Regions from separate parts of the Bradyrhizobium sp. LA6.8 genome, predicted to be linked through region 3. Evidence: riboswitches for the same ligand, from Rfam matches in the RefSeq annotation. Region 3 holds a riboswitch; each other region holds the start of a gene.
What was found. A riboswitch is a leader RNA that binds a small molecule or an ion and turns the genes downstream of it on or off. The one in region 3 is predicted to bind cobalamin.
Positions count from the first base shown of each region.

Region 1: it holds a riboswitch for cobalamin, as region 3 does, so the genes downstream of both, ABIA90_RS15990 (ribonucleoside-diphosphate reductase subunit alpha) here and ABIA90_RS01805 (DUF1636 family protein) in region 3, are expected to answer to the same signal.
Region 2: it holds a riboswitch for cobalamin, as region 3 does, so the genes downstream of both, ABIA90_RS00610 (TonB-dependent receptor) here and ABIA90_RS01805 (DUF1636 family protein) in region 3, are expected to answer to the same signal.
Region 4: it holds a riboswitch for cobalamin, as region 3 does, so the genes downstream of both, ABIA90_RS16030 (TonB-dependent receptor plug domain-containing protein) here and ABIA90_RS01805 (DUF1636 family protein) in region 3, are expected to answer to the same signal.

Region 1 is NZ_JBEPQQ010000003.1:492,709-497,731, forward strand. It holds gene ABIA90_RS15990 (ribonucleoside-diphosphate reductase subunit alpha) at 1-1,977, opposite strand, end outside; cobalamin riboswitch at 2,100-2,317, opposite strand; gene ABIA90_RS15995 (nuclear transport factor 2 family protein) at 2,705-3,154, opposite strand; gene ABIA90_RS16000 (RraA family protein) at 3,156-3,935, opposite strand; gene ABIA90_RS16005 (L-talarate/galactarate dehydratase) at 3,948-5,023, opposite strand, start outside.
Region 2 is NZ_JBEPQQ010000001.1:138,279-143,301, forward strand. It holds gene ABIA90_RS00600 (Cj0069 family protein) at 1-39, opposite strand, end outside; gene ABIA90_RS00605 (GFA family protein) at 197-607, opposite strand; gene ABIA90_RS00610 (TonB-dependent receptor) at 746-3,169, opposite strand; cobalamin riboswitch at 3,295-3,502, opposite strand; gene ABIA90_RS00615 (hypothetical protein) at 3,735-4,100, shown strand; gene ABIA90_RS00620 (FixH family protein) at 4,203-4,595, shown strand; gene ABIA90_RS00625 (efflux RND transporter periplasmic adaptor subunit) at 4,680-5,023, shown strand, end outside.
Region 3 is NZ_JBEPQQ010000001.1:438,396-443,418, reverse strand. It holds gene cobN (cobaltochelatase subunit CobN) at 1-1,365, opposite strand, end outside; gene cobW (cobalamin biosynthesis protein CobW) at 1,365-2,414, opposite strand; gene ABIA90_RS01805 (DUF1636 family protein) at 2,411-2,785, opposite strand; cobalamin riboswitch at 2,882-3,103, opposite strand; gene cobO (cob(I)yrinic acid a,c-diamide adenosyltransferase) at 3,144-3,779, shown strand; gene ABIA90_RS01795 (cobyric acid synthase) at 3,803-5,023, shown strand, end outside.
Region 4 is NZ_JBEPQQ010000003.1:502,029-507,051, reverse strand. It holds gene ABIA90_RS16055 (adenylate/guanylate cyclase domain-containing protein) at 1-1,067, shown strand, start outside; gene ABIA90_RS16050 (hypothetical protein) at 1,194-1,370, shown strand; gene ABIA90_RS16045 (hypothetical protein) at 1,523-1,735, shown strand; gene ABIA90_RS16040 (hypothetical protein) at 1,838-2,095, shown strand; gene ABIA90_RS16035 (hypothetical protein) at 2,213-2,434, shown strand; cobalamin riboswitch at 2,510-2,723, shown strand; gene ABIA90_RS16030 (TonB-dependent receptor plug domain-containing protein) at 2,838-4,955, shown strand.

The sequences.
Region 1 (5,023 bases), on a different contig from region 3:
GACGGGACGATGACGCATGTTGGAGCGGCGCGCTTCGGGGATCGTGTAGAAATTGATGTCGATGACGTTGTCGAGCATCCGGACGGCGGTGGTCACCGTCCGCTTCAGCTTGGCTTGGTCGAGTCCATTGGGACCGACATGGTTGAGCATGTTGACGGAGCCGAGATTGCAGACCGCGACCTCGTCGCCCGAGGTGTTCAGCGTGATCTCGGTGCAGAGGTTCGAGGAATGGATCACGCCCACGTGGCGTTGCGGTGAACGCAGATTGCAGGGGTCCTTGAAGGTGATCCAGGGATGACCGGTCTCGAACAGCATGGTCAACATGCGACGCCAGAGGTCGCTCGCGCGCACGGTCTTGAAGACGCGCATGCCGCCGGCTTTCGCCTTGGCCTCATAGGCCTCGTAGGCGGTCTTGAACGCCTCGCCGTAGAGATCGTGCAAATCGGGCGTCTCGTCCGGCGAGAACAGCGTCCACTCGCCATCGCCCTCGACCCGCTGCATGAACAGGTCCGGCACCCAATTGGCGGTGTTCATGTCGTGGGTACGGCGGCGGTCGTCGCCGGTGTTCTTGCGCAGGTCGAGGAACTCCTCGATGTCGACGTGCCAGGTTTCCAGATAGGCGCAGACCGCGCCCTTGCGCTTGCCGCCCTGGTTGACGGCAATCGCGGTGTCGTTGGCAACCTTCAGGAACGGAATAATGCCCTGGCTCTCGCCGTTGGTGCCCTTGATGTGGGCGCCGAGACCACGGACCGGCGTCCAGTCGTTGCCGAGGCCGCCGGAATATTTTGCCAGCAGCGCGTTGTCCTTGATCGACTTGAAGATGCCGTCGAGGTCGTCCGAGACTGTCGTGAGAAAACAGGACGACAATTGCGGACGCAGCGTACCCGAATTGAACAGCGTCGGCGTCGAGGCCATGAAGTCGAACGATGACAGCAGATCGTAGAACTCGATCGCCTTGGCCTCTCGGTCGATCTCGCGAACCGCAAGACCCATCGCGACGCGCATGAAGAAGGCTTGCGGCAGTTCGATCCGCTTGCCGCGGACGTGCAGGAAGTAGCGGTCGTACAGCGTCTGGAGGCCGAGGAACTGGAAGTTCAGGTCGCGCTCGGGCTTGAGTGCAGCCGCGATCCGGCCGAGGTCGAAGCGGGCCAGTTCAGGATCGAGCAGTTCGGCAGCGATGCCGGTCTTCACATAGGCCGGGAAATATTCGGCATAGCGCACAGCCATATCGGCCTGCGAGGCGAAGGTCGGCACGGCATGGACATAGGACAGCACCTCGCCGCGCAGCTTGTCGAGCAGCAGGCGCGCGCTGACATAGGCGTAATTCGGCTCCTGCTCGACCAGCGTGCGCGCGGCCATGATCGAGGCCAGCGCCAGTTCGTCCTGGCTGATGCCGTCGTAGAGATTGCGGGTGGTCTCGGTGAGCACGGGTGCTGCGGAGACGCCGTCGAGACCGGCGCAGGCTTCGCCGATAATCAGCGCGAGCCGCTTGGTGTCGAGACCAACGCGCGAACCGTCGGCGAGCGTGACATGAAGTGCCGGCGCGACAGCGGGCGTCGCTTCCGCGGCCGCCTCCTCGGCGCGCTGCCGCGACCGCTCCTCGCGGTACAGCACATAGGCGCGTGCGACCTTGTGGTGCTCGCTCCGCATCAAGGCGAGTTCGACCTGGTCCTGCACGTCCTCGATATGGAAGGTGCGTCCCTCGCCTGCCCGCCGCATCAGCGCAGCGACGACTTCGGCCGTCAGCTGCTCCACGCTCTCATGGACGCGGCGTGAGGCGACCGCGCTGGTGCCTTCGACCGCAAGGAAAGCCTTGGTCATGGCGACCGCGATCTTGGCGGAATCGAACGGCGAGACTTTTCCATTGCGGCGGATGATCTGCATGGCCGGCTCGCTCGAAGCAGGCGCAAGCGATTGTGGACGCAAATGAACGATAGGTGCGGAAGCGGTGTCCGCGTCGTGCAGATTCAGTGACATCAAAGGGCCCCGTGATGCGCGCGTTGTGTTTAAGCGGGGCTGTAAGGAAGGACGCTGCAGAAACGCCGGCAGCGGAGTTGCCGGGCGGTGCATGCAAGCGACCGCCGGACACCCCGCCCGTGGACGTTCAGATTGTCGCGGCAGGTCTCCTGGCTCGCAGGTCGTCGCCCACTTCCCGTCTTCCCGGTGCGAAAGGCACCAGTGACGATTGTTCGGAAGCAGCTCGCTGCTGACAGTTGCGGGGGCAGCGCCGGAATTCCACGCTCTCGCGCGGTTCACCGGCTTCCCTCTTAGCCACTAAATCTTGCGATCCAGCGGAACCGTGACGCCCACATGTGGTGACATATGCAGCCGGGTGTCAACGATTCGTTGCGGGTCATGAGCCCTGTTCCCTGTGGAATGCGGGAATTCGCACTTGGATCGCTCTTCAGCCTGGCGCGCTGCGTGACCCACGGCCCGATTGCAGGATCACACAGCCCGGCGCGACGCTGCCGCTGCATGTCGCCTCGCAGCTGTTCACCAGCGACGCCACTGTCGCTTCCAGCACACGCAGCTCCGCAATTTTCGCCCTGATCGCACCGAGGTGCTTCGCCGCAAAGGTCCTCGTTTCGCTACACGGGGCGCATCGCTGGCCGGCGAGCCAGACCGCGCTGGTCAGCCCGATGCGCGTCACCATGACGGCGGTGAAGGCGCCCTCGCCGCTAAGGAACGGCGTGGCCGCCCGACGCTATTCGGACGAAAGGTGATAGCCGCGATCGCGATAGTCGAAATCGACGAGCTCGCAGATCCGGGCCGAGGGATCGGCGGGCGCCGCATAATAAGCCCTGATCTCCTTGATGCGTCCGCTCGCCCCTTCGAACGCGTACCATTCGTCGCCGCGAAGCGCCGTGCCCTGCTTGCGCTTCCAGTGCGTCCATTCGATCACGGCTTCCGGCGACGCCGACGAGCAAAGAATCTTTTCGATCGTCCATTGCGACCCGAGATTCTCGACGCACCAGATCCATTTGCGCGCGATGGTATCGGCGCCACGCCATGGAATGTCCGGCAAGCCGGGCGGGAAGTAGTGAACCGCGTCCGCCGTGAAGCAGGCCATCAAGGCATCGTAGTCGGCGGCGTTGCAGGCGTCGAAATAGCGACGGATCGTCGCCTCCATGGCGGCGGGCGATGTCTTGCTCATGTCAGGCTCCCGCCCGGATCGTCGTGGCCCGCGCCGGATCCGCACCGGCCTTTTTCCAGGCCTCAAAGTCGGCGCGCACGGCGAGTGTGGGCGGATAGACGCCGTAGAGCGGCTCGCCGGCACTGATACGATACGACAGGTACTTCTCGAGCTGGTCCCGCCTCTCGCAGAGGTCGGCCATTTCGGCGGCCAAATGCCGTGGCACGACCGTGATACCGTCACCGTCACCGACGATGATGTCGCCCGGGTAGACCGCCACGTCGGCGCAGGCGATCGGAATATTCAGATCCGCGACGCGATGATACGACAACCGCGTCGATGCCGTGACCTGCCGGGCATAGGCGGGGAAATCGAGCCGCGCCAGCTCCTGGCCGTCACGAAACGCGCCATCAGTGACAATGGCCGCGGCGCCCCGCACCTTCATCCGCGTCGGCAGCATAGCGCCCGCGGAGGCCGCGCGCGGATCGTTACGGCTGTCGATCACCAGGACATGGCCGGGCGGGATGCTCTCGACCGCTTCCCACTGCAAATTGTCCGCGTTCGGATACGGCGTGAGCGTCTCTATAGTATCGAGATCCTCTCGCGCCGGGATCATCCGCATGGTGAAAGCTTCACCGGCGAAGCGGACCGCGTCCTTGTTCATCGGCACCAGCCCGACCAGAAAGCACTGGCGCAGGCCCTTCTTGAACAGCTCGGTGGTCAGCGAACCCGAGGAGACATCCTTCAGCCGGCGGATGACAGACGGATCCAGGGGACTAAGCTTCGTCTTTGGTTCGTACATGGCCATCCTCCCTCAGCGGCGCTTTCCGACTTCGTGGACGTCACGGGCCCAGGCGCGCGCCTGCTCCGACAGGCTGAAGCCGAGGCCCGGCCGGTTCGGCACGATCATGCGGCCGTTCACGACCTCGAGCTTTTCGTTGAACATCGCCTCCGACCACTCGAAATGCTCGACCCAGGGCTCCCTGGCATAGGCCGCGGTCAGGTGCAGATGGATCTCCATGCAATAGTGCGGCGCGAGCTGGAGCTTCTTGTGGTCGGCGAGCGCGAGGATCTTGAGGAACGGCGTGATGCCGCCGACGCGCGGCGCATCCGGCTGGATGAAATCGACCGAATTGTTGCGGATCAGCTCGTAATGCTCGTCGATGCTGGTCAACATCTCGCCGGTCGCAATCGGGGTCGCAAGCTCGGCTGCCAGCGCCGCATGACCTTCGTAGTCGTATGCGTCGAGCGGCTCCTCGATCCAGGTCAGGTTGAATTGCTCGGCGATGCGGCCGAAGCGCAGCGCCGTGGTGCGGTCCCATTGCTGGTTGGCGTCGATCGCCAGCGGAACGTCGCCGATATGGTTGCGAACCGCCTCGATGCGTTTGAGGTCAACCATCGGGTCGGGCTGGCCGACCTTCAGCTTGATGGCGCCAATGCCCCTGTCGAGCGCCATGCTGACGCGCTCCTTCACCTCCTCGATCGGCATCGAAAGGTATCCGCCGGAGGTGTTGTAGCAACGAACGGAATCGCGATGGGCGCCGAGCAGCTTTGCCAGCGGCAGCTTGGCGCGCTTGGCCTTGAGATCCCACAGCGCGATGTCGAAGGCGGCGATGGCCTGCGTGGACATGCCGCTGCGGCCGACCGAGGCGCCGGCCCAGACGAGCTTGTCCCACAGACGCGCGATGTCGCTCGGATCCTCGCCGATCAGCTCGCCGGCGATCTCCCTGGCGTGCGCAAACTGCCCCGGACCACCGGCACGCTTCGAATAGCTGTAGCCGATGCCGCTGTGGCCGTTCTCGGTCTCGATCTCGGCAAACAGGAAGGCGATCTCGGTGAGGGGTTTTTGCCGGCCGGTGAGAACCTTGGCATCGCTGATCGCCTGGGCGA
Region 2 (5,023 bases), 300 kb from region 3:
AACGGTATGGCGGAGAGGAGGGTGGCGTTCGGTATCCATGCGCAAGCTCCACGAATGGCGTGCTGCGCAGAGCTTGGACCGAGGTCTCACGGGGAGTCTGCTTCGTCCCCACACCGATGAATGTACGTGAAATCGTCCGGTCGTTGCAAGATGGCGATTGTGCGGTTCCGTCCAGACGGCGAACCCCTCGCGCTCGCTACTCCGGTGGCGGCGGATAGCGGTCGAATGTCGGCAGTTCGTGCGCCCGCTCCATCCATCGAAGGCGCTCTGCGACCTGGATGTGCATCGTCGCCGGTACGGCATCGGGATCGTCGTAGGTCGCGCTCTGGACGTCGATGACCCCGGGCAACATGTCGGCATTGACATAAAACAGGCCGGTTCCGCAGTCGCCGCAAAAGTGCCGCCGGGCATGTTCCGAGGAGTGATACACCTTGGGCTCGCCCTTGGTCACCTTGACGGCATCGTCCGCGTACATCGTCCAGCCGACGACGGGAGCGCCGGCGTGAAGCCTGCAATCGCGGCAGTGACACAGCGCGTGCACGATCGCTTCGCCCTCGACCTGATAGCGGATCGCGCCGCAGTGACAACCGCCGGTGATGGTGCTCATGCGTTCCTCCCGATGGAAGACAGGTCTCGTTGATCGATAGCTCTCGAGACCTGCGGCTTCAACGGCGCAATCGATTTGCGATTGCGTCCTACTGTCGCGTGACAACTCCCGCCACGGCGCGTGCGAGGGGATCCGCGACTACCACTTGAACGAAGCCGCGATCTCGTAGCTGCGCGGCGCGCCGAGGATGATCTGGTCGGTGTAACCCGGATCGCCCCAGGCTGCGTAGAGCTTGTTGGTCAGGTTCCTCACGCGAAAGCTGATCCGGGTCTGGTCGACGCCCGGGAAATAGGCTTTTGGAATATCGACGAACGCGAACGCGTCGAAGATCGTGTAGGCGTCCATCGTGACCAGATTGTCCTGGAAGTTGAAGCGGTCGCCGACGTGACGGACGAGGCCGCCGATCTCCACCGGCAGTTTCGTGTCAAAGCGGTAGGACGCCCCCGCATTGGCGATGAAGTTCGGAACGTTCGGCGGCGTCTTGCCCGAATAGGACTGGAAGTCGCCATTGCCGTCGACATAGGTGAAGTCGATGAAGCGCGACTGCACGAAGGCGACGTTGCCCCATAGTTTCAGGCCCGCGACCGGATTGACCGCGGCGGCAATCTCGACGCCCTTGGAGGCCATCTTGCCGGCGACGTTGAAGAGGATGCCGCTTTCGGGGACGTAGACGTTCTTGCGCTCGATGTCGAAGGCCGAGAACGTGGCCTCCGCGCGCTTGTCGGCCGACAGCAGCTTCACGCCGGTCTCGTAGGTCCGCGACGTCGTGAGCAGCAGCGGCGTCGTGGGCCTGAGGATGAAGATGTTCGCCACCGTCGGGTCGGCTGCCGTCGCATACTGGCTGTAAAGCATCACGCCGGGCGCGATGTCCCAGGTGTAGCCGATGCGTCCGGTGACCGGATTGAACGTCTTCGAGAAAGGATAGTTGGCTTTCAGGAGGCCATTCTCGTCGAAGCGGGTCCGCGACAGCTCGATATTCTCAAAACGGATGCCGCCGATCAGCGCGAAGGTCGAGGTCAGCTTGAGCCGGTCCTCGAACGACAGCGAGGCGGTGTCGAGATGGGTGTAGATCTTCTCGTCGCTGCGCGGGCCGTAGAGGCCGCGGTCCGGATTGAGGAGATTGACGTAGTCATTGAAGAACAGCGTGTCCTGCGAGACGTTGAACTGGTTGCTGCTCGCCGCCACGGTGGCGACGAAGCGATTGTCCATTCCGGCGACGTTGGAATTGACGGTGAGGTCGGTGATGTTGCCGTAGAGCCGCTGCGCGTGATCGAGCGCCAGGCGCTCGCGGTAGATGCTCTGCGCGCCTGCGAAATTGCCTACGGTCTGGTCGAACGAGGAGATCTCGTTGTTGAACCAGTGCCGGTGGGCGTCATAGCCATAGACCTGGCTTTTCAGCGAGATGTTGTTGGTGATGTCCCATTGAAAGCCGCTGCGCAGCCAGAGCTCGTTGGCGCCGCTGTGATTGTCGAGCACGTTGTAGTTCGTGGTCAGCGTGCGCGCGTCGATGGTGACCGGGACCGGCGTGCCGCCGCCGAGGTAATAGTTGCTCCAGAGGCCGGAGACGACGCCGTACGTCGGCACGATGCCCGGCGCGTTCGCCGGCACCAGCGGCGTTCCCCAGTAGAAGCGGTCGTTGTCCTGCCTGTATTCGGTCGCGCCCCAGATCCTCAGGTTCTCGTTGACGCGATAGTTCAGCTGGCCCGAGACGTTGCTGAGCTTGGAATAGGTGTCGTCGATAAAGCCCTTGTTGTTGAAATGGCTGATGTCGAAGCGGTAGTCGAGGCCGTTGATCAGCGTGCTGCCGCCCGATCCGTAACCGGCGCGATAGCCGTTGAAGGAATCGTAGGAGGTGAAGGCGTCGTTGACGATTGGTCCGGTGTGCGGCGCCTTGTTCACGTAGTTGATGGCGCCGCCGGTCGCACCGAGGCCCGCCACCAGCGAGTCCGGTCCCTTGATGATCTCGACCTGCTGGAGGCCAGCCACGTCCATGGGACGGCCGGTCATGGTCGACGGCCCGATCGGGATGCCGTTGTAGAGCGTGGAGATCTGGTCGCCGGAAAAGCCACGCATCGAGAAGATGGCGGGCGCGCCTGGCGCATCGCCGCCGGTGACGCCGACTGCAGCCTTGGCGACGTCGGTCGTGGTCCGGATGCCCAGGTCCTGCATCGTCCGCTGACTGATGACCTCGACGGTCGCCGGCATCTCGCGCGCCGTGATGCCGAGCCGGGAGACGACGTCGGTGACGGCTGCCGTGTTGAGCGGCGTCTGCACCGGGCCGCTCGGAGCTTGCGTGGCCGGAACGGCGACAGCAGGGGCGCCACGATTGCGTCCCGCGGCGCGCCGGGCCGCGCGCTGCTTCTGAGTGCCGGGGCTGACGGCAGGAGCCTGTCGCGGCGCAGGCGGCGACACGATCACCGGGCCGACCTCCCGGGAGCGGTTGTCCTGCGCCGCGCTTTGCGCGAGCGCCGCGGACGACAAGGATACCGACGAGAGCAGAGTAATCAGGAAAGCACGCGATAACGCTGGCCTTGCGCCAGCACGGAAATGAAGATTTTGCACAACAACGCTCTGCGGCGACGCAAACAAACCGTCACCGCGGTTGCCTTAGTCATCCACCTTCGCCCCAGGCGGCGGATGCACCGGCTACTTGTCCGACATCAGGGCACCCCGCCCAATGCGTTCGCGCGTGACCATGGCTGGCAGCAGGTTTCCTGGCTCGCGGGTCATCGCCTTCGACCACCTTCCCAGAGGCCCAAGCGGGGCTCCAGTGGTTCGTTTGGTCGTCGGCTATCCGCCTACAGTTGCGGGGGCAGCCGCGGAATTGCCCACTGAGGTGGACGCACCGCATTCCCTTGAAGAGTCCTTGCGGACACTACCGATCACGAAACTGGCATCAGGGGATGAGCGCGTCAACATCCGCGCGGGCTGCTGGACGGGCCGGTCGGTCGATGGTGGCCTTGTGTTGCTGTTTTGCACGATAGTCCGAGGGGGCTGCGTCGAAACGTCCAACCCGGCCTCCGTGCGAGCCTGGGTAACGAACGCTTGACCACGATCAATGACTGCCTTTGGTGTCCGAATATGCTACTGAGGCCGAGTTCCGGCCCGACAAGGCAAGTCGATATTGATGCAGTTCGTCCGTACCATCCTGGCAGTCGCCATCGCCATATCCCTGGCGATGCTGCCGGTTGGCGCGTCCGCGGCGAACCTCGCAATGTCGTCGGATGGCATGCAGACGGCCATGCACATGAGCGGCGACGCCGACATGTCGATGGACGATTGTTGTCCCGACATGAAGGGCACGGGCTCCCATAGCGGCGGCTACAAGTGCGGGATGGGCTTCTGCTGCGTCGGTGGGATCATCGCGCTCGGTGATGTCAGGCCCGTGGCGTTCGAACGTCTCGCCGTCATGGCCAGCACGATGGCTATCCCCCCGGATCAGGTCGTTTCCTTCCGCGGCGCCAGTCCTCCTTTCCGACCTCCTCGAATCTGATCTCGCAAAGCCCGAGACGCGAGCGGCAGGCCTGCTCGCGACGACGACTGACGTGCGCGCTTCGCGCGCCACGGCGAAAGATCAATTCATGAGGACAGGACAATGCTTTCCAAGATCAGCACCGCGGCTCTCGCCGCCACCCTTTCGCTTGCCGCTTCCGCCGCGATGGCGGGCGCGGGCGACTACGCCTTCGAGCCCGTCACTCCGCAGATGAAGAAGGGCGAAGACGTCACGCTCGCCGTTCGCTTGACGAACAAGCAGACCGGCAAGCCGATACCGGACGCGGTCATCTTCAAGACCCGCCTCGACATGGCTCCGGACGGGATGGCCGAGATGGAGTCGGCGGTCGCGCCGCTGCCGTCCAGGGAGCCGGGTGTGTACGCCTTCAAGACGGACCTGCCGATGGCCGGCCGCTACCAGATGACGCTGTCCGTGAAGGTGCAGGGCGAACCGGAGACCGTCACCGGCAAGGTGATCGTCACGGCGGTCAAGTGAGCGTTCGGGCGCTGCCCGGCAGCGCCCGACATTCCCCCTTTTCCTTCACACGGACGCGCGCTCCCGGGTGCGCGGATACACGACATGAAAACGCTGCGTCTCCTGACGGCACTTGCGCTGGGCGGCGGCCTGGTCCTGGCCGGCTACTACTGGCATTCGAACGGTGCGGGCTGGCTCGCTGAGGCCGACATATCATCGGCTGCGGCCGCCGCGGAGCGAACTCCGCTCTACTACCGCGATCCAAGCGGCGCGTCGCTCTGGTCTGCGGGTCCGAAGAAGGACGACCGCGGGCGGGACTATCTGCCGGTCTACGACAACGATGGAGCGGCCGTCGCGCCGGCGCTGCCGAAGGCGCAAGCGGCTTCGCCGCGAAAGATCCTCTACTACCGCAATCCCATGGGGCTGCCCGATACGTCGACCGTTCCGAA
Region 3 (5,023 bases):
GGCCTGCGCGAGATCATCCTGCAAGGCTTGCGGCAGGCGCGAGAGCGCCGCGCGGTAGTCGGCGACGCTCCAGGTCAAGTTCTGCTTGAGCAGCGTCTCGCCGAGCGCCTGGACCGGCGCAACATCGAAGCCGGCCTCGGTCAGGTCAGACAGCAATGCCTCGACCGACGCCAGCGCATCAAGACCAACCGCATGCGCGATCTGATGTGGGCGGCCCGGATAGTTCGAGAGCACGAGCGCCACCCGCTTCCCGGCGGCTGGCGTCTCGGCGAGGCGTCGCCAGGCTGCAACGCGCGCAGCGACGGCCTTGACGCGCTCCTCATCGGGCCGGTGCGCCAGATGCGAAAATTGCAGATCGGGATCACGCTCCGCCGCCGATTTGAAACTCACCACGCCTGCGAACAGGCGGCCGTCGACCTCCGGCAGCACCACATGCATCGCGAGATCGCCGGGCGACAGGCCGCGCAGCGATTCCGCCCAGTCCTCGCGCCGTGCCGATGAGAGCGCGACCTGGAAGACGGGACATGATGCAGCATCGAACGGTGTCGTGCCGTCGTCGCCCATCGCCGAGAACGCCGTCGCGTTGACGATCGCGGCCGGAGGACTCGCCGCGAAATACGTCCGCAGCCAGTCCGCAACGCCCGAAGCCTTCAGCGAGGTGACGAACACGCCGTACGCGTCAAAGCCGCGCTCGCGCAGCGCCGCGATCAGGGCGTCGACCGGCCCGGTATCCGCGGCGGTGAGATAGGAACGATAGAAGGTCACGAGCGCGAGCGGCTTTCCCTCGCCTGCCATCGGCGCAGCAATGACGCCACGCGCGGGATCGTAAAAGCCCATCTCAGGCAGGTTCATCTCGCCGACGACCGGGCCCGCGTAAAGGCCCGAGGCCAGCGCGAGCTGCGCGATCGCGGCCTGGGCTGCAACGGGACCGCCGGTGTCGCAGAGCACCTTGAGCCGGCGCAGCGTCGAAACCGGCAGGGTCGAGTAGGCATCGAGCCGCGTGTCGTCGCGGCCGTCGGCCGGCAACACGGCCAGCACGATGTTGCGGTCCTTCGCCAGCTGCTGCAGGGCCGCGAGCCCGTACGGCCAGTAGGATTCACCGCCGATCAGGCGCACCAGGATGCCGCGTGCCTGCGACAGCGTGCGCTCGATATAGGTGTCGACCGACAACGGATGCCGCAGCTCCGCGAGATTGGCGAGCCGCAGCGACGGCAGGTTGTTGCGGCCGCGCCGCCAGCCGGCCGCGAACGCGGCAAGGTCGGAATCCGAGTACGAGAGCACCACGAGATCGGCCGGGTCCTGGCCGATGTCCCTTGGCGTCGCGGTCTCCTCGAGACCGCGACTCTCGCGGAAGACGACGTGCATCAGATACCAGATCCTGAAAGCCCAAGTCCGACCTTGATCGCGGCCTCGTCGATATCGCCGTGCTCGCCGATCACGACGAGCTTCGACTGCCTGAGAGCTGCGCCCCAGGGCTTGTCGAACTGGTGGCGCACGCGCTCGCCGACCGCTTGCAGCAACAGGCGCATCGGCTTGCCCGCGACCGCGATATAGCCCTTGACGCGCAGCACGTTCTGCTCGCGCGAAAGACGCTGCACCGACGCGACCAGCGCGTCGATGTCGCTGATTTCAGGAAGATCGATCACGACGGAGGCGAAATCGTCGTGCTCGTGATCCTCCTCGCCGTCGTGATGCGAGGGGCGCGCGGCGAGATCGTTCTCTGCGGCGGCGCCGAGGCCGAGAATGACACGCGCATCGATCACGCCATCGGTGACGGATAGCATCGGCACGCGGCGCGGCATCTCGGCGGTGATGGCGGCTTTGGCCGCTTCGATCCCTGCAGCGCCCGCAAGATCGGCCTTGGTCAGCAGCACGATATCGGCGCAGGCGATCTGGTCCTCGAACACTTCCGACAGCGGCGTCTCGTGATCGAGATTTCCATCCGCCGCGCGCTGCGCTTCCACCGCAGCCGGGTCCGGCGCAAAACGACCGGCGGCGACAGCCTCGGCATCGGCGAGTGCGATCACGCCGTCGACCGTGATGCGCGAGCGGATCTCCGGCCAGTCGAACGCCTTCAGCAGCGGCTTCGGCAGCGCCAGGCCCGAGGTCTCGATCAGGATGTGATCGGGCCTCACCGGCCGCGCCAAGAGCTTTTCCATGGTCGGGATGAAATCGTCCGCAACGGTGCAGCAAATGCAGCCATTGGCGAGCTCGACGATGTTCTCTTCCGGACAATTGGCATCGGCGCAGGATTTCAGGATCTCGCCGTCGACGCCCTCGCTGCCGAACTCGTTGACGAGCACGGCGAGCTTCTTGCCGTCGGGGTTTGCGAGCAGATGCTGGATCAGCGTCGTCTTGCCGGAGCCGAGAAAACCCGTGACCACCGTCACAGGGACTTTTGCGAGCGAGTTCATTCGGCGGCCTCCGGCAACACGGCAATGGGGGGAATGCGGGCAAGCGATTGCTTGCGGAAGATTTCGGGACGGCTGCGCCAGGGCACGAGGCCGTCGGGCGCGGCGGCATAGGCCGCAGCACCCGCGACCACGTCGCTCGCATGGGCCTCTGAGAGACGGCCATAGACATAGGACCAGCGGCCGGGCGCGCTGAGCGCAACCGAGCAACCCTGGCTGCATGCCGACAGGCATTCAACGGGAACCACATTGACGCCATCCGGCACGCCGGCGTCGAGGATCGCGCCATGCAGGCGCTTGCCGGGCGTCGTCTCACCCTCGTCGAGCGTCTGGCCGGCACGGCAGGTAATACAGACGTGAAGTGTGACGGTCATCGCCTCTTCCAGGATAAACAGCGGGAGGCGAAGAGGCACACGGACCATTCCCCCGAAGGTCCGTTTCCCCGTCGCGGAACACCCCGTCCGCCGGTCCAAAACTCGTCCGCGCTGGCAGGTCTCCCGGCTTGCGGAGCAGGGCTTTTGGCCCTTCGATCCCCGCCTTCCCGATCCCCTGGGGGATCAGTGGCTTCGGGCATCTCTCCGGTCACGGTCGCGGGGGCGGCTGCAGTTTGGAGCCGAATCTTGTCGATTCGGACCCTATCGCATTCCCTCTTCGCCTGTCATAGGACAGGAACCAACGCCGGGCCACCATTTGCCCCCGGCCGCCTCTTGTCAAGCCGAAGGACCCTGTCAGATGACGCCTGAACCGGATACCCAAACGGCCGAGGAAACCGACGCCCGCCACGCCGCGAAAATGGCGAAAATCAAGGTTGCCCGCGACAAGATCATGGCGACCAAGAGCGGCGAGAAGGGCCTCATCATCGTCCACACCGGCGCCGGCAAGGGCAAGTCCTCCTCCGCTTTCGGCATGATCGTCCGCTGTGTCGCCCATGGCTTCCCCTGCGCGGTCGTGCAGTTCATCAAGGGCGCCTGGGACACCGGCGAGCGGCGCCTGCTCACCGGCCATTTCGGCGAGCTCTGCCAGTTCCATGCGATGGGCGAAGGTTTCACCTGGGAGACGCAGGACCGCGCCCGCGACATCGCCGCGGCGCAGGCCGGCTGGGCGAAGGCCAAGGAGCTGATATCGGATTCCAATCTGCGCATGGTCGTGCTCGACGAGATCAACATCGCGCTGCGCTACGACTATCTCGACATCGCCGAGGTCGTCGACTTCCTGAAAACGCACAAACCGCCGATGACGCATGTCGTGCTCACCGGGCGCAATGCGAAGGACGAGCTGATCGAGATCGCCGACCTCGTCACCGAGATGACGCTGGTCAAGCACCCCTTCCGCTCCGGCATCAAGGCGCAAGCCGGCGTCGAGTTCTGACGACGCCAGGTTCTGAAAACACCATGGCGCGCGCATTGATGATCCAGGGGGCCGGCTCGGACGTGGGCAAGTCGCTCATCGTCGCCGGCCTCGCCCGCGCCTTCACGCGGCGCGGCCTGCGCGTGCTGCCCTTCAAGCCGCAGAACATGTCGAACAACGCGGCCGTCACCGTCGACGGCGGCGAGATCGGTCGCGCCCAGGCGCTTCAGGCGCTGGCCGCCGGCGTCGAACCGCACACCGACATGAACCCGGTGCTGCTGAAGCCCGAGACCGATGTCGGCGCACAAATCATCGTCCAGGGAAAGCGCATCGCGACCGCACGTGCGCGCGAATATGCGGCGATGAAGCCTTCGCTGATGGGCGCGGTGCTGGAAAGTTTCGAGCGGCTGAAAGCGCGCGCCGATCTGGTGCTGGTCGAAGGCGCCGGCAGCCCGGCCGAGGTGAACCTGCGCAAGGCCGACATCGCTAATATGGGCTTTGCGCGCAAGGCCGACGTGCCGGTCGTGCTGGTCGGCGACATCGACCGCGGCGGCGTCATCGCCCAGCTCGTCGGCATCAAGACGGTGATCGACCCCGACGATGCCGCGATGATCCAGGGTTTCGTCATCAACAAGTTCCGCGGCGACCCCTCGCTGTTCGATGACGGCTACAAGCTGATCGAGCAGAAGACCGCGTGGCGCGGCCTTGGCGTGCTGCCCTGGTTCGCGCGCGCCGGCGAGCTGCCGGCCGAGGACGCGCTGGGCCTGAGTGATGCGCGAAAGCCGGGCCAGTGCAAGATCGCCTGCCTCGCGCTGTCGCGGATCGCCAATTTCGATGATCTTGATCCGCTGAAACTCGAACCTGGCGTCGATCTCGTGATGGTGCGGCCGGGCGAAGCCATCCCCGGCGACGTCCGCCTCGTCATCATCCCCGGCTCGAAATCCACCCGCGGCGATCTCGCCTTCCTGCGCGCGCAGGGCTGGGACATCGATCTCCTGGCGCATCATCGCCGCGGCGGCCATGTGCTTGGCCTCTGCGGCGGCTATCAGATGCTCGGGCGCAGCGTCGCCGACCCCGATGGCATCGAAGGCCCAGCCGGCGACACGCCGGGCCTCGGACTTCTGGACGTCGCCACAATGATGAGCCCGCAGAAGACGCTGACGCGCGTCGCGGCCGTGCATGCCGCCACGGACCAGCCTATCGAGGCCTACGAAATCCACATCGGCCGCACCGATGGGCCGGATCGCGCGCGCCCGTTTGCGAAA
Region 4 (5,023 bases), on a different contig from region 3:
CTTTCGCGCTCCTCGTCTCCAGTGGCATCACGCGACCGGTGCGGCTGTTGCTCGCCGGCACCCGCGAGGTCGAGGCGGGCCGCTTCGACAAGACCATCACGGTCTCGACCCAGGACGAGATCGGCGAACTCGCCGCCGCCTTCAATCGCATGATCGAGCAGCTGCGGCACAACGAGCGGATCCGTGAGACCTTTGGCCGCTATATCGATCCCAAGGTGGCGCAGGGGCTGATCGACCGCCCGGAGGTCGCCATCGACGGCCAGCGCCGGGTGATGACCATCATGTTCTCCGACATGAGCGGCTTCACCTCGATGAGCGAGGGCATGACCCCGCGCGGCCTCGTCAAGGTCATGAACCACTATTTCACGGTGATGTCCGCGCCGATCCGGAGCCATCGCGGCGTCATCGACAAATATATCGGCGATGCCATCATGGCCTATTGGGGCCCTCCTTTCATTGAGGAGGACGAGCCGGCGCTGTTCGCCTGCTACGCCGCCATCGACATGGCCGATGAGGTGCCGGCGTTGCAGAAGCAATTGCCTGACCTGCTCGGCATCCGCGCCATGCCAGGCCCTTGCGATCTGCGCATCGGGATTGCCACCGGCGAGGTCCTGACCGGCAGCATCGGCTCCGAGCTGATGATGAGCTTCACCGTGATGGGCGATGCCGTGAACCTCGCTTCGCGGCTCGAACTGGTCAACAAGATCTACGGCACGCGGATCCTGATCGCGCAGGCGACGGCGGACGCGATCGGCTCGAACCTCGAGCTGCGCGAGATCGATCGTCTGGCGGTGGCCGGCCAAAGCGCATCGCAGGCCATTTTCGAGGTGATGAGCAAGGCGCACGGGCTCAGCGTCCCGCAGGAGAGCCTGCGCGCGCGCTACGCCGAAGGCCTCGCCGCCTACCGCGCGCAGCGCTTCGACGAGGCTCGCGCCGCGTTCAATGCAGCGCTCGAAGCCGTGCCCGGCGACGGTCCCTCGCGCACGCTGCTCGGCCGCATCGCGCAGTTCGAGGCCAATCCGCCGGACGCAGCTTGGGATGGCGCCTGGCGGCTGGAGCAGAAATAGCCGTCCTTGCCGGGCCGGCACCGCCCTTGCTGGAAAAAACGTTTCTACTCGATAACGATGTTCGCCGTGACCTATTTCTCAGGCTTAGGTTTGACGTCCCTTGTGGCGTTTGATGGGGACACGCCGATGACAGAACTTCATGACAGGCTGGAACGGTTCGAGACGCTCACCGCCGAATGCGAGCTGATTGCCAAGCTCGCCACCGACAGCACCAAGCGCGAGTTCTATCTGAGACTCTCGGAGCAGTATCGTCAGCTGGCGGTGGATATGCGGAAGGCGATCGCGACCAAGGCCGCGGCCTGACGCCGCCTGCAATCCGTTCTTAATGTTTGGCGCGCATCCTTTGAGGATGCGAGCGTCGCGATCATGATTGCTCGCATTGGGAATGCCGAGGTCCGTTGCGGTGCAGCGCATCTCGCTGACGTCGCTTTGCCGCTCCTCACCAGGGCAATCCCATGCGCCTTCTCGCAGTCCTCATCTTCGCGCTCATGACGGCCGCCTGCAACCAGGAGCAGGACATCACCGGCTCGACCCCGGTCTGTGCGATGCGGAACTACAGCTCCTACAATCCCCGCGACATGAACCAGTGCGTTGCCGCCTGCAAGGCGTGCGACCACGGCAACACCGTCACCTGCACCACGTCATGCACCCTCAAGGGTGCCCACTGAGCGGCGGCGCTGGCTGGAGCTAGCGCTGAGGGTGCTCGGGCACCGGAACGATTCACATGGGTTAGTCATTGAAGCGGCAGGCAGGACGCGGAGTCCTATGGAATGGGTATGCTCGATCCCGGTCGGTTCCTGGTGTCGTGCTCGCATTGCGATGCATGGCCGATGGCGGCCAACGTCAAACGTTCGAGCTGGTCGGCGTCGCCGCACGAGGTCCGCTTCGTATGCCCGCGCTGTCGCCGCGAGGAGACCGCCATCATCTCGGCCTCCGGTGAGCTGACCCCGATCCGGCGCATCGACGCTCCGCTGCGCGACGTCACCGCGGCCTGGGCTCAGGCCCAGCGGCCAAGAGGGCGGGCGTAGCCCGCCCGTCACAGGACCAAGAGGGGGGCGTAGTCAACGCCTTGCGCGGTCCGTTTTTGGAACCCGGCCTACGCCGACGCGTTTCCGCTCCGACATCAACGCATCGAGGCCCTGCGAATGATCAACGAGCATTTCGACACCCGCACCCGGATCAACATGAAGCTGGCGCTGGATCGGGTCTGCCGCAATCGCCCGGTCGGAGAGGACCATTGCTTTCGCAGGTCCGTTGCCGAGAACATCATCCGCTGCGCGCTCACAGGCCGCACCGGCATCGGCCAGCTCGTCGATGCCGGCGAGCGGGCGATGATCAGGACGCGTTCGGAGCGGGAGCCGGCCTGATTGCGCCGGCTCAATCTCCGGTGCGGCGCTCTGACCGTGATGCAACCGGCCGATTGACTCTTCGCTTGCCCGCCCCGTAGATTGGCCGGTGACGGTTCTCCTCACGGAGATCAAAAGGGAACGTGGTGCGAGGTTTTCCCGATACCGGGATATTCTCAACGCCACGGCTGCCCCCGCAACTGTAAGCGGTGAATCTTTCGTCATATGCCACTGGGAATCTCGGTCCTGGGAAGGCGACGTAAGGTAACGACCCGCGAGCCAGGAGACCTGCCGTCAGCCGTGGTCACACGCGAAGATGTCGGTCGGGGAGTACAGACATTAGCTTCACCGGAGCAATCGAACGCTCCGCCGTGAAACCTCGTTCGCTGTGACGTGCCACTGACGTCATACCGAGGTTACAAGAGTGTCCCGTATTGTCTTTGCCGCCAGGCGCTTCCGCGCCGGCGTTGTCGCGTTCGTTTCCCTGTATTCGCTCGATCTGACCATGGCCCAGGCCCAGCAGTCGGCATCGCCCGATCTGCTGCCGCCGGTCGAGGTCGCGCCGACCGAGCGTCCGGCCAAGCCGCGAGCCGCGCGGCCTGCGCCCGACCAGCCCGAGCAGCGGCGCGTCGCTCGGCTGCCGAAGCCCGGGCCGGTGCCGGCGTCGCCCCCGGTTGCCGGGGTATCCGCGGCCAACCTGTTTCCGACGGTCGTCGTCAGTCCGACGGGCGTTGTCACTCCGACCAATCTGGTTGCGAGCTCGGTGACGGTTCTGACCGCCAGAGACATCGAGCGCGATCAGCGCCGGACCGCATCCGATGCGCTGAGCGCGGTTCCTGGCCTGAACCTCGTGCAGACCGGCGGTCCGGGCGGACAGACGTCGATCTTCATGCGCGGAACGAATTCCAACCACACCAAGGTCCTGATCGACGGCATCGATGTCAGCGATCCCAGCAACCCGAACCGTTCGTTTGATTTCGGCCAGTTGCTCACCTCCGACATTCAGCAGATCGAAGTCCTGCGCGGTCCGCAGGGCGGTCTCTACGGCGCAGACGCGCTGGGTGGCGTGATCTCCATCGTGACGAAGAAGGGCGACGGTCCCGCCCGCGCCACCGGCTCGGTCGAGGGAGGCTCGTTCGGAGCGTTCAATCAAACTGCAGGTCTGAGCGGTTCACAGGACCACTTCAACTATGCCTTCAACGTCGCGCATTTCCACGCGAACGACGTGCCTGTGACGCCGGTCGAATTGCTCCCGCCGGGGCAGAAGGCGATCGGCAACTATTACGACAACATGACCTATTCGACGAAGCTTGGCGCCGAATTGAGCGAAAACATGACGCTCAACGGCGTCGCGCGGTACACCGACGCCACCCTGCGCTTTACCGGAGACACCTTCGATCCCGTCACATCCGCGAGCTTTCCCGCGGCCGCGCAAAGCACGCAGACGGTGCACCAGCTCTTCACGCGCGGGGAGGCGGTCTGGTCCGCTCTCGACGACCGGATGAAAAGCTATTTCGGCGTCAACTACACCAATCACTGGAACTACAACATCTCGCCCGGCAACGCGATGGCCACGATCACGACCGGCGACCGCGTCAAGTATGATTGGCACACCACGACCCAGCTCGCGCCCAACAACAATGTCATCATTGGTGCGGAGCATGAGACCGAAACACTGCAAACGGCGACGGTCTCGGCGCAAAACGTCAACAAGGCCGGATATATGGAGCTGCAGTCCCAGTTCCGGGATCGCGTCTTCTTCACGGCCAACGTCCGGCAGGACGATAACGAGCGGTTTGGGGAACATCCGACCTTTCGTCTGGCGTCTGCCGTGATCGTGCCGGTCACGGATATGAAGTTCAAGGGAAGCTACGGCACGGGGTTCAAGGCGCCAACGCTCAACCAGCTTTACGTCAGCTTTCCCGCGTTCTTCTTCTTTGCAAATCCCAACCTCAGGCCCGAGGAAAGCGTCGGATACGACGCCGGCTTCGAGCAACCCTTGTTTGGCGATCGCGTTCGCTTCGGGTCGACCTACTTCCGCAACAACATCACGGACCTGATCCAGAGCACGTTCGATCCCGTGACATTCACGAGCACCAACACCAATATCGGCAAGGCGATCACGGAGGGCACGGAGAGCTTCGTCGCGGCTGCGATCACGGACCGGCTTCGCGTTCGTGCCGACTACACTTTTACCCGCGCGGTGGATGCGACGGCCGGACTGGAGCTGCTGAGGCGTCCGAAGGAGAAGTGGAGCGCAAATGTCATCTGGAATCCGATCGACCCGCTCACATTGTCCGCAACCGTGTTGCACGTCGGGAGTTTCGTCGATGGTAACCGCGACTTCAGCATTCTGCGTCTGCTGGCTCCGGCCTACACTGTCGTCAACGTCGCAGCCGAATATCTGGTCACCGACCAGGTGAAGGTGTTCGACCGGGTCGATAATCTCGCCAATGTGCACTATCAAAATCCGACCGGCTTTCTGCAGCCGGGACTGGGCGTCTATGGCGGCATTCGCCTGGCGAATTACGACGTCAGATAGCGAGAGAGAGAGAGAGAGAGAGAGAGAGAGAGAGAGAGAGAGAGAGAGAGAGAGAGAGAGAGAGAAGC